2 regions of the Modestobacter sp. SYSU DS0511 genome follow, and region 1 is predicted to be linked to the other one. Evidence: riboswitches for the same ligand, from Rfam matches in the RefSeq annotation. Region 1 holds a riboswitch; the other holds the start of a gene.
The links. A riboswitch is a leader RNA that binds a small molecule or an ion and turns the genes downstream of it on or off. The one in region 1 is predicted to bind thiamine pyrophosphate.
Positions count from the first base shown of each region.

Region 2: linked by a shared signal. The riboswitch ahead of thiM (hydroxyethylthiazole kinase) and the one ahead of ACI783_RS12200 (purine-cytosine permease family protein) in region 1 are both predicted to bind thiamine pyrophosphate.

Region 1 covers NZ_JBJGZY010000021.1:45,464-49,866, reverse strand. The annotation lists gene ACI783_RS12215 (ABC transporter ATP-binding protein) at 1-479, opposite strand, end outside; gene ACI783_RS12210 (TenA family protein) at 472-1,104, opposite strand; gene ACI783_RS12205 (thiaminase II/PqqC family protein) at 1,101-1,703, opposite strand; TPP riboswitch at 1,825-1,936, shown strand; gene ACI783_RS12200 (purine-cytosine permease family protein) at 1,928-3,262, shown strand; gene thiE (thiamine phosphate synthase) at 3,259-3,879, shown strand; gene thiO (glycine oxidase ThiO) at 3,876-4,403, shown strand, end outside.
Region 2 covers NZ_JBJGZY010000006.1:26,016-30,418, reverse strand. The annotation lists gene ACI783_RS04715 (hypothetical protein) at 1-235, opposite strand, end outside; gene ACI783_RS04710 (GNAT family N-acetyltransferase) at 426-893, opposite strand; gene ACI783_RS04705 (DUF222 domain-containing protein) at 914-2,644, opposite strand; TPP riboswitch at 2,770-2,863, shown strand; gene thiM (hydroxyethylthiazole kinase) at 2,856-3,650, shown strand; gene thiE (thiamine phosphate synthase) at 3,650-4,315, shown strand; gene thiD (bifunctional hydroxymethylpyrimidine kinase/phosphomethylpyrimidine kinase) at 4,312-4,403, shown strand, end outside.

The DNA of each region.
Region 1 (4,403 bases):
AGCACCAGGAGCCGGGCCGGGCGCACGAGCGCCGCGGCCAGCGCGAGCCGCCGCCGCTGCCCGGAGGAGACCGCCGAGGGCAGCGCCTCGGCCCGCCCGGCCAGCCCGAACGCCTCGACCTCCCGGGCGACGACGTCCTCGGGGTCGGCCACGCCGTGCCCGCGGGCGGTCAGCAGCAGGTGCTCCACCCCGGTGAGCGCGGGGAAGAACGCGTCCTCGTCGAGCACGGTGGCCACCTCGGCGCGGAAGGCCGCCGAGCGCTCGTCGACCGGGTCCCCGGCGTAGCGCACCGTCCCGCCCAGCGGCGGGAGCAGCCCGACCAGGGTCTGCAGCACGGTCGACTTGCCCGCGCCGTTCGGCCCGACCAGGCCCAGCGCGGTGCCCGGCTGCACCGCCACGGTGACCGGCGCGCAGACCGGCTCACCCGCGGCGTACCCGACCAGCAGGTCGTCCGCCGCGAGGAGCACCGGCTCAGGCACCGGCCCAGGCGGCGTCGAAGAAGCCGACCTCCAGCTCCATGGCCCGGCGGTGGGCGGCCCGCACCGCGACGAGCTGCTCGTCGGAGGCGCCGGCGCACAGCTGGTCGAGCAGCCGCTCCAGGGTGGCGGCGAGCTCCTCGAACTCGGGTGCGGCGTAGGTGTCCACCCACTCCCGGTAGGGCCCGGCGGCGCGCGGGGCCAGCTGCTGCCCCAGGTGGGCGTAGAGCCGCATGCACGGGGTCATCGCGGCGCAGGTCAGGGCAGCGTCCCCCCGGCCGGCGGCGTCGATCAGGAAGTCGACGTACGCCGACGTCGCCGGCAGCGGCTGGACGTCGGTGAGGTCGATCCCCCACTGCTCCGCGTAGCCGCCGTGCAGCCGCAGCTCCTCCTGCACACCCGCCCGCAGGTCGGTGAGCACTGCACGCACGCCGGGGTTCCCGCTGCTCTCCGCCCCCAGCCGGTAGGCCCGGGCGAAGGCGTCGAGGAAGAACGCGTCCTGGGCGACGTAGCCGGCGAACCGCTCCCGGGGCAGCGTGCCGTCGGCGATCCCCTGCACGAACGGGTGCGCCAGCGCGGCCGCGGCCAGGTCGGCGTCGGCGGCCCACAGCTCCGCGGAGACGCTCACGCCCCCTCCATCGCCATGTCCCAGAAGGCGATCTCCGCGTCGATCACCTCGGCGAACACGGCGTCGGCCTCGGCGGCGGACGGCGGGTGGGCGTCGGCGGCCGCGGCCAGCCCGGCCACGTAGCCGGCGAACCCCGGCACCGTCCAGTGCTCGACGAACTCGCGGTACTGCGGGGCCCCGGGCAGCGCGCCGGACCAGGCGTCGAGGTAGGTGCGCTCGATCGTCCACAGCGCGGTCAGCCCGGTCGGGACGTCGGCGCCGTCGAGCCGGGCCAGCAGCTCGGCGTAGGCCGTGGTGGCCGACAGCGCCGGGGCATCGAGGTCCAGCCCGCGGGCCGCGGCCAGCTGCTCGAACCAGGCCAGCTCGTCGACCAGCGCGACCAGCCCGCCGGCCAGCACCGCCTGCGCCGGCCGGGGCGCCCGGGCCAGCAGCCGGGCCTGGAAGCGCAGCAGGTCGGCGACGAACCGGGCGTCCTGCACCAGCCAGGTCTCGAAGGCCGCCACCGGCACGGTGCCCTCGCGCACCCCGGTGAGGAAGGGATGGGCGGTGGCAGCCCGCCAGGAGTCGGGGGAACGGGTCAGCAGCTCGTCGACCGGCACGGCCGGGACTCTAGCCAGCCCGGCCACGCAGCCGGGTTCCGGACGGGGTGTTCCAGACGAGGAGGTTCCCCGGCGGTGTGCCGGTGCGCCCCCGGTGGCTAGTGTGGCGGTCGTCATGGCCGATGCCATGTGCGGGAGCTCGGGCGGAACCGGGCTGAGAGGGCGGCTGAGCGCCGCCGACCGCTGGAACCTGACCGGATAATGCCGGCGTAGGGAGCGACACCGTGAGCACCTCCACCCCTCCGTCCCCCGTGACCGGGGACGCCCCCCTCACCCTCACCGAGGCGCCGCCGCGCACCCTCGGGCTGCGCGACGCGCTCGGCCTGTGGGGCAACCTCGGCGTCAGCCTGCTGCTGCCGGTGGCCGCGGTCTACGTGGTGCTGCCCGGCCGCCCGCTGGCGGTGACGATCGGCGCCATCGTGGTCGGCGCCCTCATCGGCGCGGCGCTGCTGGGCGCCACCGCTGCCGCCGGCGCCCGCGAGCAGGTGCCGGCGATGGTGCTGCTGCGCGGACTGCTCGGCCGGCGCAGCTCCTACCTGCCGACGGCGCTGAACCTCGTGCAGTGCGTCGGCTGGGCCACCTTCGAGATCGTGATCATCGCCGAGGCCGCCTCCCGGGTGCTCGACGCGCCGCGCTGGCCGTTCGTCCTCGGCGCCGGGGTGCTGGCCACCGCCATGGCGCTGCGGCCGCTGGGCGTCGTCCGGCTGCTCGCCCGCTACGCGGTGTGGGCGGCGCTGGCCGCGCTGGTCTACCTCTACGTGCAGGTGCTCCGCGAGCCCCTGCCCGAGCTCGCCGAGGGCAGCGCCACCTCGTTCTGGACCGCCGCCGACATCGTCATCGCGCTGCCGGTGTCCTGGATCCCGCTGGCCGCCGACTACACCCGGCACGTGCGCAGCAGCCGGGCGGCCGGCCTCGGCGCGGGTCTGGGATACGGCATCGCGACCGTCGTCATGTTCACCCTCGGGGTGCTCGCGCTGGCCGCCTACGGCAGCGCCGGGCTGGACGTCATCGACGCACTGCTGGTGGTGCCGCTGGGTGCGCTGGCGGTGCTGCTGCTCGTGGTCGTCGAGCTGGACGAGGCGTTCGCGAACGTCTACTCGACCGCGGTGTCCGCGCAGAACGTCGTCGCCCGGGCCGACCGGCGGGTGCTGGCGGTCGCCGTCGGCGCGGTCGCCACGCTGCTGGCGCTGACCTTCGACATCGCCGCCTACGAGCCGTTCCTCTTCCTGATCGGTGCGGTGTTCGTGCCGCTGGCCGGGGTGTTCCTGGTGGCCTACTGGCTCTTGCCCCGCGGCGCCTGGAACACCTCCGACACCGCGCCGGCCCGCCTGGAGCTGCTGGTGCCGTGGATCGCGGGCTTCGTCGCCTACCAGCTCACCCTGCCCACGTACTTCGCCGGCCCGGGCGCCGGCTGGACGACGTGGTGGACCGAGCGGCAGACCGACCTGGGCATCGACCCGGCCAACGGCTGGTCCGCCTCGCTGGTCAGCCTGGCGGTGGCCGTGCTGCTCACCCTGGTCGTGCGGGCCCCGGCGCTGGTGCGGGGGCGCCGGTCGTGAGCCTGGGGCGGCTGCACGTGCTCACCGACGCCCGCGGCGGGGCGGCGGCGCTGGCCGCGGTCGAGGCCGCCGTCGCCGCCGGGGCGCCGGTCGTGCAGGTCCGCACCAAGGGCGGCACCGACCGCGAGCTGTACGAGTTCGCCCGCGCCGTCGTCGCCGTCTGCGCCCCGGCCGGCGCCACCTGCCTGGTCAACGACCGGGTCGACGTCGCCCTGGCCGTCGGCGCCGACGGCACCCACCTGGGCGCCGGCGACCTGCCGTTGGCCGCCGCCCGCCGGGTCGCCGGCCCCGGTCACCTGCTCGGCGGAACCTGCCGCGACCCCGAGCTCGCCCGGCAGCTGGTCTCCGAGGGCGCCGACTACCTCGGCGTCGGCCCCGCCTGGCCGACCACCACCAAGACCGGCCTGCCCGACGCGCTGGGCCCGGGCGGCATCGCGGCGGTCGCCGCCGCGGTCGACGTCCCGGTGATCGCCATCGGCGGGGTGACCGCGGCGCGGGTGCCGGCGTTGCTGGCCGCCGGGGCCACCGGGGTCGCCGTCGTGGGCGCGGTCTCCGCCGCCGCCGACCCCGCCGCGGCGACCCGGGAGCTGCTGACCGCACTGGACGCCGCCCGGTGACCGCCCTTGGTCGCCAAAATGGCCATTTTGGCGGAAGCGGTGAGGGACCCGTGGGCGGTGACCGGGTGGACGTCGTCGTCGCCGGGGGCGGGCTGATCGGCCTGTCGGTGGCCTGGCGGGCCGCGCAGCGCGGGCTGTCGGTCACCGTCGTCGACGACGCACCCGGTGCCGGTGCCTCCGCCGCGGCCGCCGGGATGCTCGCCCCGGTCACCGAGGCCTCCTACGGCGAGGAGGCGCTGCTGCAACTGTGCGTGGCGTCGCTGCAGCGCTACCCCGCCTTCGTCGCCGAGCTCGAGCAGGCCAGCGGTCTCCCGGTGGAGCTGCGCACCGCCGGGACGCTGGTCGTCGGGTTCGACGCCGACGACGTCCGTCAGCTGGACGAGCTGCACGCCTTCCAGACCGAGCTCGGGCTGGCCGCCGAACGGCTCACCCCCCGGGAGACCCGCCGCCGGGAGCCCGCACTCACCCCCCGGCTCCGCGGCGGGCTCGCGGTCGACGGCGACCACTCCGTCGACGGACGCGCG
Region 2 (4,403 bases), on a different contig from region 1:
TGACCCCCGGGCGCAGCGCGGGCAGGGTGACCGTGCCCAGGCCCTCGATCTCGTTGGTCACCGCGACCGTGCCGGTGCTGACGCCGGCGGCCAACGACGGGGTGGTGGCGGTGAACCCGGCGTACGCGGCCTGCCACACCAGCGCGGCAGCGACGACGAGCGCGCCGGCCGAGGACACGACGATCCCGCGTCGCGTCGCGCGACGGGTGGGACGGCGGAGGGTCACCCTCGTCATGCCTGGCTCTCCGGGGATCCGGGGGAGTCGGCCGCGCCGGCCACCTCCTGCAGCCCTCGACGCTAGGACCGGGCGGCCCGACCCGGGAAGACTCCTGGTGACCGTGCCACTCCACTGGGTGACTGGATGTGGGAGGTGCGACTCAGGGCCGGGCGAGCCGGTCACGCTGGGTGGTCCGACGCCGCCGAGCTCAGCGCTGCGGGGCCACCAGCCGCATCGGCAGGTGCAGGATGCCGTCCTCGTCGTAGTCCGGGCCCGACCGGCGGAAGCCGAAGCGCTCGTACCAGCTCTCCAGGTACGCCTGGGCGCCGATGTCGACGGTGCGGCCCGCGCACAGCTCGAGACCGCGGCGGATCAGCGCCGCGGACAGCCCCCGACCTCGCGCGCCCACGGCGGTGGCCACCCGGCCGATGGCGCGGTCCTCGCCGTTGTGCAGCACCCGGATCGTGGCCAGCACCGTGCCGTCGTCGTCGGCGAACCAGAGGTGCTCGGTGGTCGGCTCGGTGTCCCGGCCGTCGAGCTCGGGGTACGGGCAGGCCTGCTCCACGACGAACACGTCGACCCGCAGCCGCAGGATGCCGTACAGCTCGGCCGGGGTCAGCTCGGCGAACGGCGCCTGGCGGAGGCGGGGCGAACCGGTCACCCGTGCATCGGTCACCGCGTCATCGTCGCAACCGATCAGGCCGCCGCCCGCCGCAGGTGGTCGCGGTGGGCCAGCAGCGCCCAGACGACGTGGCCGAGGTCCATCCGTTCCCCGCCGGCCGGCAGGGCGTCCGGGAGCGGGCCGTCCGGGACCAGGGAGAGCAGCGACCGGGCCGGCCCGGTCCCCTCGACGGGCAGGCCGGCCTCGAACGCGGCATCGGCCGGGGCCCAGATCCGCTGCCCCGCCCGGTTGTGGGCGACCAGCTGCCGGCCCCGGCGGTCCAGCACGATGTCCTCGTCGTGCACCAGTCCGTGGTCGACGTCGCAGAGCAGCACCATCGCGGACACGTCGGTGCGACCGCCCAGCCGCCACGGGGTCAGGTGGTGGGCGTGCAGCCGCTCGATCCGGGTCTCGGTGCAGCCCGGCCGCGCGCAGCCGCCGTCCCGGGCCAGCAACGCCCGCCGCTGGGCCCGGGTCGCCAACCGCCGGCGGCGGCCCAGTGCGAGCGGCTGGCCGTGCCGTTCGACGATGACCGTCAGCGACGCCTCGCACGCCATCCGCCGCACCTGGGCAGGGGAGAGGGCCGGGCCGCCCTCCAGGTGCGCCCGTCCGGCCGCGGCGTCGTCGGCGAGCACGTCGGCGTCCACGTGCACCACCACCTCCCGGCGTGGCGGGTCGCCGGCTCGACGTCCGCTGTCGGCGGCGACCTCGGCCAGCTGGGCCAGCGCGCGGCAGCGGCGGGCGCTCATCCGTTCCCGCGGGAACATTTCGGGATCGGCCGTGCGGTCGGCCGTGCGGTCGGACGGGGCGTCGGCCGCAGCCGCCCTGGTCGCGGCGGCGCGTTCCCGGCGCGCATCCCGCTCGGCCAGTGACTCGACCGCCACCAGCAGCGCCGCGCCGGACTCGCCGTCCATCCGGACCTGCAGCACGAGCATGCCGTCGGCGTCCCAGTGCCACCGGAAGGAACGCTGCTCGGCGACCCGCCCCTCGTCGACGGCGTCCGACCGTCGCCAGGCGCGCACCACCCGCTCCACCTGGGACGCCGTGGCGTGCCGCGCCAGTTCGACCAGTTCGACCTCCGTGGCGGCGTCGGCCACCCGGGTGATCGCCCGCACCTTCGAGTACGACAGCCGACCGGCGGCGAACGCCTCTGCCGTCACCGGCAGTGGACCCAGCGCCCGGGCGACCCGGACGTGCTCCCGTGCGGCGCCCGGGCTCATGCCGCACTGCCAGGCGAGCCAGTGCGCACAGCTCTGCACCCCGGCCTCGCCCCAGCCTCCGCGGGCGTCGAACTCCGCGACCAGCCGCAGCCAGGCAGCCGTCGCCGCCGCGAGCCGCACCGCCCCGGACCGGATCTCCCGGGCCAGCTCCTCGACCGACCGCTGCTCCGCCACGTCCTGCACCGCTCCGACTGCACCCATGACGCGATGCTGCCGAGGGGGTACGACAGAACTGCAGCTCAGCGGCCCGCCGGCGTTCCCGCGGGAACGCCGGCGACTCGATCGCGGGGCGGCCCTCAGTCGCGCGCCGGCCCGGTACCGCTCGGCGTCCGCGGGACGGCGCACCTTGGTGTCCAGCTGGGCCTGGGTCAGCGCGGCGGTCCGCTCGGCGACCTTCTCCTTGCCGGCGTCGATCTCCGCGTCGATCTCGGCCTGCTTGAGCTGCAGCTGCCGCTGGGCCACCGCGATCGCCTCGTCGGCCAGCAGCTGCTCCTGCTGGGCGGTCTCCCGGGCGCGCGCCTCGGCGATGCTCTCCTCCTTGAGCACCCGGCGGCCCAGGTCGGCCCAGGTCGGCCCAGGTAACTGCCCTCGGCCTGGATGTCCGGCAGCTGGAAGGTGTCCAGCACCAGCCCCTGGCCGGTCAGCGAGGACTCCGCCGGTGTTAGCGTCGATGTCCTGACACGGGGTGTCCCGCCCGGGACTGAGATCACACCCGTCGAACCTGCTCCAGTTCGCACTGGCGAAGGGATGTCACCGCGTGGACGCCACCTCCCTGCGCACCGCCCGTGAGGCGCTGCGCGACACCGCACCCCTGGTGCACTGCCTCACCAACACCGTGGTGCAGACGATCACCGCGAACGCGCTGCTCGCCGTGGGCGCGGCCCCGGCGATGGTCGACGACCCGGCCGAGGCCGGCGAGTTCGCCGCCGTCGCCTCCGCGGTGCTGATCAACGTCGGCACCGTCTCCCAGCGGACCGCCGACGCGATGCGCCTGGCCGCTCGTGCCGCGGGCGAGGCGGGGACCCCGTGGGTGCTCGACCCGGTCGCCGTCGGGGGGCTCGGGTTCCGCACCGCCCTCGCCGCCGACCTGGTCGAGCTGCGGCCCACGGTCGTCCGCGGCAACGCCTCCGAGGTGCTCGCCCTGGCCGGCGCCGGGGCCGGCGGACGCGGTGTCGACAGCACCGCCGCCCCCGACGACGCCGTGGAGATCGCCGCCTCCCTGGCCCGGCGCACCGGCGGGGTGGTGGCGGTCAGCGGTCCGGTCGACGTCGTCACCGACGGTGAGCGCACGCTGCGCGTCGGCGGCGGCTCGGTCCTGCTCACCCGCACCACCGGCGCCGGGTGCGCGCTGGGCGCGCTGACCGCCGCCTACGTCGCCGCCACCGGCGACCCGCTGCTGGGCGCCGTCGCCGCCCACGCGCACGTGGCGCTGGCCGCCGAGGTCGCCGCCGACCTCGCCGACGGGCCGGGCACCTTCGCCCCGCAGTGGCTCGACGCGCTCGACGCCCTCGACGGCGAGGCGCTCACCCGCGCCGACGTCCGCGCCGCCTGATGCGACGCGCCTTCGACCCCACGCTCTACCTGGTCACCGACACCCTGCTGTGCGCGCCGCGATCGGTGCCGGAGGTGGTCGCCGCCGCGGTGGCCGGAGGGGTCACCGCCGTCCAGGTGCGGGACAAGACCGCGGGCCGGCGAGACCTGCTCGCGCTCACCCGCGCCGTCCAGGCGGTGCTCGCCCCCACCCCGGGGGTGCGGCTGTTCGTGAACGACGCCGTCGACGTCGCGCTGCTCGCCGGCGCCGACGGGGTGCACGTCGGCCAGGACGACCTGCCGGCCGGCGAGGTGCGCACCCTGCTCGGCCCCGACGCCCTGGTCGGGGTCTCGGTGGGGGACGACGCCGACCTGGACGGGGTGCTGGCCCTGCCGCCGGGCACGGTCGACGTGGTGGGGCTCAGCCCGGTGTGGGCCACCCCGACCAAGCCCGACGCCGGCCCGGGGCTCGGGCTGACCGGCGCCCGGTCGCTGGCCGCCCGGGCGCACGCCGGCGGGATCGCCGCTGTCGCGATCGGCGGCATCTCCGCCGCCAACGCCGCCGAGGTGCGGGCGACCGGCGTCGACGGCGTCTGCGTCGTCTCGGGCATCTGCGCCGCCCCCGATCCCGCCGCCGCCGCCCGTGAGCTGCGGGCCGCGCTGACCCAGGAGCTGATCGACCGATGACCGCCGCCGTCGCCCTCACCGTCGCCGGCTCCGACCCCAGCGGCGGCGCCGGCATCCAGGCCGACCTGAAGACGTTCAGCGCGCTGGG